Regions from separate parts of the Spelaeicoccus albus genome, predicted to be linked through region 1. Evidence: riboswitches for the same ligand, from Rfam matches in the RefSeq annotation. Region 1 holds a riboswitch; the other holds the start of a gene.
What was found. Region 1 has a riboswitch for thiamine pyrophosphate ahead of thiM (hydroxyethylthiazole kinase). Riboswitches for the same ligand answer to the same signal wherever they lie in the genome.

Region 2: another riboswitch for thiamine pyrophosphate. It lies ahead of BJY26_RS02840 (ECF transporter S component); the one in region 1 lies ahead of thiM (hydroxyethylthiazole kinase).

Annotation. Positions count from the first base shown of each region.
Region 1 covers NZ_JACBZP010000001.1:77,129-81,323, reverse strand. The annotation lists gene BJY26_RS00360 (bifunctional hydroxymethylpyrimidine kinase/phosphomethylpyrimidine kinase) at 1-407, opposite strand, end outside; gene thiE (thiamine phosphate synthase) at 404-1,051, opposite strand; gene thiM (hydroxyethylthiazole kinase) at 1,048-1,878, opposite strand; TPP riboswitch at 1,869-1,961, opposite strand; gene BJY26_RS00345 (M3 family metallopeptidase) at 2,039-4,072, opposite strand; gene BJY26_RS00340 (LysR family transcriptional regulator) at 4,137-4,195, opposite strand, start outside.
Region 2 covers NZ_JACBZP010000001.1:585,551-589,745, forward strand. The annotation lists gene BJY26_RS02830 (energy-coupling factor transporter transmembrane component T family protein) at 1-138, opposite strand, end outside; gene BJY26_RS02835 (ABC transporter ATP-binding protein) at 135-1,688, opposite strand; gene BJY26_RS02840 (ECF transporter S component) at 1,689-2,303, opposite strand; TPP riboswitch at 2,333-2,442, opposite strand; gene BJY26_RS02845 (ABC transporter substrate-binding protein) at 2,501-3,415, opposite strand; gene BJY26_RS02850 (ABC transporter permease) at 3,425-4,195, opposite strand, start outside.

The DNA of each region.
Region 1 (4,195 bases):
GTCACCAGGTCGACAACCGTCGCAAGGCTCCGGACGGCGTCCTCCGACGACTTGGCGAGCAGCCGGTCGCCGCTCGTGGCCACCATGACGGGGTCGAGGACGACGATGGGCGGCTTGGCCTCGCTAAGCCAGTCGGTAACCGTGCGCACCACATCGGCGCCGCCCAACATGCCGATCTTGACGGCGTCGATCCGGACGTCTGCGCTCACGGCGTCCAGCTGCTGCCGCAGGAACGACGGAGGGGGAGTGTGCACCGAACGCACTCCGCGCGTGTTTTGCGCAACAAGGGCCGTCACGGCAGCCATGCCGAACCCGCCCACTGCCGCAATCGATTTCAGATCCGCCTGGATGCCGGCGCCGCCGGTCGGATCCGTGCCGGCGATGCTGAGGACTCGGGGCAGGGTCATGAAGCCCACCCAGTCACGAGATCGCGGGCGGCTCGTTCCGGGTCGGTCGACGCGCAGATGGCGGACACGACCGCCACGCCTGCGGCGCCGGCTTGTTTCAGCGCGGGAACGTCGGCACGGCCGATTCCGCCGATCGCCACGCACGGAAGCGACGCCGTGGCCGCGAACCGGGCGAATCCGGCGACGCCGAGCGGGGTGGGATGGTCCGGTTTGGTCGATGTGGCGCGGATCGCGCCCACTCCCAGATAATCCACGGTGCCGGGCGGCATCCGGAGGGCTGCGGCCGCGTGCGCATCCGAATTCGCGGTCAGACCGACGACGGCCTGCGGGCCGACAATCTCGCGAACCAGTTCCACCGGGAGATCGTCCTGGCCGACGTGGACTCCGTGGACGGCTGCTCCGGCCGCCCGCGCGGCAAGGTAGACGTCGACGCGGTCGTCGACGAGCACGAACGCCCGGTCGCCGGCTGCGTCGGCAACGGCGGTCACCTCGTCGAAGAGTTCGCGGCCGCCGGCACTTTTATTGCGGACTTGGATCGTGCGTACGCCGCCGTCGATCGCCGCCCCGACCGTGGCAACGACGCCGCGCCGTCCGCACTGCCCGGCGTCGGTGACCAGGTAGATTCCGCTGCCCGCCGCCGTCATGACAGCGCCGCCCGACGCTCGATGTCGGCGGTGTCCACTGCGGCGAGCGCGTCGAGGAAAAGCCCGGCGAACGTGCCCGGCCCTCCGGCGGATTCGGCGGCCATTTCGGCAGCGGCGGTATAGACCACGGTTGCGGCGGCCGTAGCGTTCAAGACGGCACCCGGGCCGTCGGCCGGTTCGCCGCCGCTACGGTCGGCCCCGGCCACGGCCAGGAATGCCGCCGTGACGGCGCCGAGGGCGCACCCGCCGCCGGTGATCTTCGTCAACAGCGACGTGCCGGACGCCGACCGGATCACTCGAGTGCCGTCCGTGACCAGATCGACGCGACCGGACACGGCAGTGACGGCGCCGCACGACGCGGCAAGCGCTGCCCCGGCCGGCAGCGCGTCGTCCGGCGTATCGATGGCGTCGGTGCCGCGACCGCCGCCGCCCAATTCCGCAAGCGCGATGATCTCGGAGGGGTTGCCGCGCACGGCCGTCGGACGGAAGTCGAGCAGCCCGCGGGCAAGGGCCGTGCGCACCGGGAGGCTGCCGACCGCTACCGGATCGAGCACCCACGGCGTTCCGGCCCGGTGCGCGGCCTTTGCCGCCTCGGCCATGGCATTGCGCTGTTCGGCGTGCGGCGTGCCGGTATTGATCAGCACGGCCGAGGCGATCTCGGCGAACGGACCGGACTCGCGCGGCACGTCGGTCATGGCCGGCGAGGCGCCCAAAGCCAGCAGCACATTGGCCGTGAATCCGGTGACGACGGAATTGGTCAGGCACTGGACGAGCGGATTGGTAGCCCGCACCCGTGCCAATACTTCGGAGGTGTATGCGACGTCCATCGCGACATCCCTTCGCTAGTTCGAACTAGATCAGGTTCGACGGGTCTGCTCTCAGCCGCGCGGCGGCACCCCGTGTCACTGTTTGTCTTTTCACCTTACCGGCCCGCGCCCGGTCGGCGCGACGCGGACGTCGTCCGGCCGGCGCGGAGCGGACGCCGGATCAGTCCCGGTTCAGGCCGCGCCTGCGCAACAACGGCGCGATTTGCGGGTCGCGGCCGCGGAAGTTCCGGAAGGCGTCCATCGGATCGACGCTGCCGCCGCGGCTGAGCAGCGTTTCGCGGAAGTAGTCGCCGCCGACGCGGCCGAGACCGCCGTTTTCCTTGAACCATTCGACGGTGTCGGCGTCGAGCACCTCGCTCCAGATGTAGGAGTAGTAGCCGGCCGAATACCCGCCGGCAAAGATGTGGTTGAAATAGCAGCTGCGATAGCGCGGCGGGATCGCCGGAACGTGCAGGCCGGCCGCGTCCAGCGCTTGCGCTTCAAATGTGATCGGATCGTCGATCGACTCGCCGTCCTCCAAGGAGTGCCAGACCAGGTCGAGCATGGCGGCGGCCAGATATTCGGTGGTGGCGTACCCCTGACCGAACCGTCGTGCCTCGACGATCTTGTCGATCCATTCGACCGGCATGGGCTCGTCGGTCTCGTAGTGGCGAGCGTAATTCGTGATCACCTCGGGCCAGACCATCCACATTTCGTTGACCTGCGACGGGTACTCGACGAAGTCGCGCGGCACGTTCGTTCCCGAGAGGCTCGGGAACGTCACGTTCGAGAACAGCCCGTGCAGCGCATGACCGAACTCGTGGAACATGGTGCGCACCTGGTCGAGCGTGAGAAGCGTCGTTTCGCCGTCCGCCGGCTCGGGGATATTGAGATTGTTGACCACCACGGGTTTTTGCCCCAGCAACGTCGACTGGTCCACGAAGCTGGTCATCCAGGCTCCGCCGCGCTTGGTCGGCCGAGTGAAATAGTCGCCCAGGAACAGGCCGAGCTCACTGCCGTCGGCGTCGTGGACTTCGAAAGTCCGGACGCCGTCATGGTAGGTCGGCAGGTCCGTCCGCTCGTCGAACGTGATGCCGTACAGCCGGTTCGCCGCGTAGAACACGCCGTCGAACAGCACTCGGTCGAGCTCGAAATACGGCCGGAACGCGGCGGTGTCGATGCTGAGCCGCTCCCTGCGGAACTCTTCGGACAAGAAGTGGACGTCCCACGGGTCGACAGCCGTGTCGCTGTCGGATTGTTCGGCGAGCTGGGCGAGTTCGCGGCGTCCGTTGGCCACTGCCGGTGGTGCCAGCTCGGACAACATGGCGCCGGCCGCTTCGGGGGTTCCGGCGGTTTGGTCTTCGATCTGCAGATCGGCGTGCGTTTGGTACCCGAGCAGCTTGGCCCGGCGTGATCGCAGCGACGTGATGCGGCTGACCAGCTTGCGGGTGTCGTTCTCATTGGCGCGGGCGCCGCGAACTATCGAGGCGTCGAACAGTGCTCGGCGGGTTTCCGGGTTCGTGAGCACCGCCAGGTCCGGCTGCACGGTCGGCAGTACCAGCGGCAGGGCGTAGGAGCCGGATCGTCCGAGTTCGTCGGCCGCGTGAGCTGCGGCGCTCACGGCGTCGGCGGAGAGGCCGTCGAGTTCGGCCGGGTCGTCGACGACGAGCGCGGAGTCATTGGTGTCGGCAAGCAGCTTCCGGCCGAACTCGCTGGTCAGCGACGCCAGTTCGGTGTTCATGGCGCGCAATTCATCTTGCTGGGCGTCGTCGAGTTCGGCGCCGGAGCGAACGAAGTCTTTGCGCATTTTGTCCAGTAGCCGGCGCGATTCGGCGTCCAGGTTCTCGGCGTCCGCGTCGATGGCCGTGAGGCGCCGGTAGAGGGCGCGGTTCATCCGAATGGCGTCGCGGTGCGCGGCAAAGCGCGGCGTGACCTCTTCATCGATCGCCTCCATCTCCGGGGTGGCATCGGAGGAGTGCAGCGCGAAGAACGTGTTGGCGACTCGGGTGAGCAGCAGTCCGGACTTTTCGAACGCCGCAACCGTATTGGCGAACGTGGCGGGCTCGTCGCTGCCCGTGATCTCGTCGATTTCGGCGAGCTGTTCGGCGAATCCGCGTTCGAAGGCGGGCAGATAATGCGAGTCGTCGATGACGTCGAACGGCGGCAGCTGATAGGGCAGCGCGCTGGTTTCGAAAAACGGATTGTCCGCCGGCATGAACGATTCTCCTCGCGAGTAGACGCAGAGCGCGCACACGGACGACGTGCGCGCGCGATCTCTATCACCGTATCTGGTGTTCCACGGCAAAGCGACGGAACCGGGCGGCTACCGGGGTTGCCC
Region 2 (4,195 bases), 510 kb from region 1:
TGCGAGCGCCACGGCTGCCGAGACCGGGTCGATCGACAGCACCAGCGTCGCGGTGAGGATCAGGGCGGCAGTCATTTTGGCCACGGCGTTCGCCCGGGAGATTGGTGTCGCACGCACCGGTGCCGCCATGATGCTCATGCGACGGCCCGCCTCGACTCGCCCGCGGGCTGCACGGCCGGTCCGAGTTGCAAGCGGTCGTCGGCCAGCGCGTCAATGAAGTCGGCGTCGTGCGTGACCGCTACGACGGCGCTACCCGAATCCAGCAGTTCACGAAGCAACGCGACGAGTTCGGCCCAGGTTCCGGCGTCCTGTCCGAACGTCGGCTCGTCCAACACGACGACCTTGGGAGCGGTGGCAAGAGCGGTAGCCACGGAAAGGCGCCGCTTCTCCCCACCCGACAATGTGAACGGGTTGGCCCGGGCCAACCCCGACAAGCGCAGCCTGTTCAACAACTCGTCGATGCGCGCACGGCGTTGTTCCGGCGGCACGCCGGCCTTCACCAGCCCGAGAGCGAGTTCGTCATCGACCGATCCGGTCAAGAATTGCAGTTCCGGGTCTTGGAAAACGACGCCGATCCGGGTCAGGAGCTCACGCGAGGACCACTCGTTCGGCTCGCTGCCGGCATCGCCGGCCAGTTCGGACGCGGCTTCCACGGCGCCGCCCAATTCCGGCAGCAGCCCGGCCAATGTCAGCGCGAGCGTGGATTTGCCGGACCCGTTCGGTCCGCTGATGGCCAAGCACCGTCCCGAGCGGATGCGCACGTCGATGTCGCCGGCAGCCGGCACGCCCCCCGCCGGCCGTCGCTCCCGAGAAAAGAAGCGACGTCGTCCCCCGCGGCCGACCGTCAGGCCGTTGGCCCGGAGAAGTTCCGGTCCGGCCGGACGCCTGCCGCGCCCAGGCAGGGCAGGTGGAAATTCCGGCACCCAGACGCCGGCTTCGGCAAGCATGCGGCCGTGCCGACCCAGGACGTCGTCCGGCTCGCCATCCGCTAACACCCCGCCGCCCGGCGCCAGGACGATGATCCGGTCGACGACGTCCCGCCATACCGCGACCCGATGTTCAACGATGAGCGTCGTGGCCTGACGCGACGCGGTGGCGGCCACCACCGCCTCTCGAACCTGCCGGACGCCGTCCGGGTCAAGATTCGCCGTCGGCTCGTCCAGCAGAATCAGCCCGGCCCGCATGGCCAGCACGCCGGCCAGCGCCAAGCGTTGCTTTTGTCCGCCGGACAAGGCGGTCGTCGGCCGATCGCGTTCAACGGGGAGCCCGACGGCGCGCAGCGCGGAATCGACCCGCGGCCAGATATCGCGACGAGGCACGCCGAGGTTTTCGCACCCGAACGCCACGTCGTCGCCGCACCGGGCCAGGACAACCTGTGATTCCGGGTCTTGAAGGACGAGCCCCGACCTGCCGGGCAGCCGTCCCGGTCCGAATGCGGGCCGGCCGTCAACGAGCAGCTCCCCGACGCTTTCGCCTTCGTCGGCTCCACCCAGGACGCCGGCCAGCGCGCCCATCAGCGTCGACTTGCCGGCTCCGGACGGGCCAAGCACCAGAATTTTCTCGCCCGGCGCGATTGTCAGGTCGAGCCCGGAAACGGCGAACGCCTTGCGGCCGGCATGTCTCCAGCCCCATCCGCGTGCGGTGACCGCGGCCGGGCCGACCGGGCCGGCGAATTCGGGCTCGGCCATTTAAATCGCTTCCCGGCTGCGTCCGGCCGCGAACCGGTTCAGCGCGCCGGTGCGTGCCAACGCTCGCACGGCCACCCAGGAGAGCAGGCCGCCGAGCACCGCGCCCGAGACGATGGTGCACGCCGTGTACAGGGATTTCCAAGCGGCGCTCCACGCCGCCGAGTCCGTGAACGTCGTGTCCATCAGCCCACAGACCAGTCCGGACGCCGCTCCGGCCAGGACGGCGACCGCCACGCCCCACTTCCGGTAGAGGAAGAGCAGCAAGATCACCTCGGCGCCGAGCCCTTGGGCGAGCCCCCAGATCAAGTTGGAGAAGCCGAATTGGCTGCCAATGGCCATCTCGACCGTCGCGGCGACGATCTCCGTGAAGACGGCGGCACCGGGCTTGCGGACGACCAGCCCGCCGATGACTCCGGCAAATAGCCAGACGCCGGCCAGCAGCCCGCTGAGCGGCGCGATGACCACCAGTAGATTGCTCAGCGGCGTCCACGCCAGGCCCCAGGCCCAAAAGATGACGCCTGCCGCAACGCCAAGAACCGCCGCAATCACGATGTCGACGACGCGCCACCGGAATCTACCGGCGCGCGGCGTCTGCGAAACGTGTGCAGTAACCATTGCACTGACCTCCTGTGCATATCAGGAGGGGTAAAGAGCTCTCGACTCCCTTCGCCGGTATTAGCCGGATCAGGTTCGAGGGTCTGCGGATTCGTCACCGCACTCTCAGCACTCTTGCCGTGCTCCCCTGTCGCTGCGGCAAGTGTACGTCGGAACAGGCGGCCGACCCAAACGTCCGCCCCGCGGCCGGAGCCGGCTCAGCCGCCGAGGCCGTTCTTTGCCAGCCAGTCGCCGGCGACCTTCTTGCTGTCCAGCTTGTCGAGTTGCACCTTTTTGGTCAGCGCGGTCAGCTCGTGCGTCGTGAGCTTCTTGTTGACTTCGTCCAACACCTTCTTGACCTTGGGCGTTGCCTTCTTCTTGTTCACCAGCGGTACCACATTGCCGGGCAGGAAGAGGTGTTTATCGTCTTTCAGCACCACGAAACCGTTCTTGGCGACCTGCGGGTCGGTGGTGAACAGGTTCGCCGCTTGCACTTGACCGTTCTTCAATGCCGTCACGGTCTCCGGACCGGCGGTATCCAGCGGCTTGAAGTCCTTGAAGTGCAGGCCGTAGACCTTCTTCAAGCCGGGCACGCCGGTCTTTCGCTTGGCCCATTCGGGCGGCCCGCCCAACACGAGTTTCGATGCCACCGGCTTCAAATCGGAGATCGTCTTCAGGTTGTACTTCTTCGCGGTCTCCTTGGTGACGGTCACCGAGTCCTGATCGGCGGCTTTGCTGGGGTCCAGCACCGTCAGATTGTTCGGCACGGCCTTCTTCAGCCGCTTCATCACTGTGGCCGGATCAGTCGACGTGGCGTTCTTGTCCAGATACTGCAGCAGGTTCCCCGTGTATTCGGGCACCAGATCGATGGAGCCGTCCTTAATTGCCTTGATGTACACCTCGCGCTGGCCGATATTGAGTTTCGTGCCGGCCTTCACGCCCGCATCGTTCAACGCGCCCGCGTAGATCTCGGCGATCAGCGAGTTTTCCGGAAAGTTCGCGGAGCCGACGATGATCTTCCCGTTCGATCCTCCCTCGGTGCTGTCATTTTTCAGCGGATCTTTCCCCGCACCGCACGAGGACACGGCGAGTACCCCGGCCACTGCGGCCGCAACGATTGCCATCTTTCGCATGAACGTTTCCTATCTGTGTGCCATCTCTTGGTCCGTAGTGCCTGACGTCCCCGCGGCCGAGGGTCCCGTGCCGCGCTCATCCGACTCCGCACGCTGTGCCGCGCGTGCCGACCGGGCATTCGTGAGTCGGAGTTTACGAGCCGACACGCCCGGGGACACGATGAGGGTTTGCACGCCGACCAGCGCTATCTCGACGAGAACGGCCAGGATGACGACGAGCAGCGATCCGGCGGCCATCTGCGCGTAGTCCTGCGTGGCGAGCCCGTCGATGAGGTACCGGCCAAGGCCGCCCAACGATACGTACGCCGCGACCGTCGCCGTGGCGATGACCTGGAGCGCCGAGCTTCGGATCCCGGCCACGATCAGCGGCAGCGCGTTCGGCAGTTCGACCTGCCACAACACCTGTCGGCTGGTCATTCCCATCCCGTATCCGGCTTGCTTGATCTCCTCCGGGACCGCGGCCACGCCCGCGAACGTGTTTGTCATGATCGGCGGAATCGCCAAAATGACGAGCACGATGATGCACGGCAGGGTGAACGCCAGGTCATTCGTGATCACCGGCGAAATGATGAGCACGCCCAGGATCAGCAATCCGAGGGTCGGCAGGGCGCGCAGGGCGTTGGCGATGCCGGCCATGACGACCCGGCCGCGCCCGGTATGCCCGATGTAGAGGCCCAGCGGCAGTCCGATCGCCATGGCGAAGGCCAGCGTGATCCCGGAGTAGGCGAGATGCTCGACGACGCGGATCCAGATGCCGGTCTGGCCGGTCCAGTGGGATGG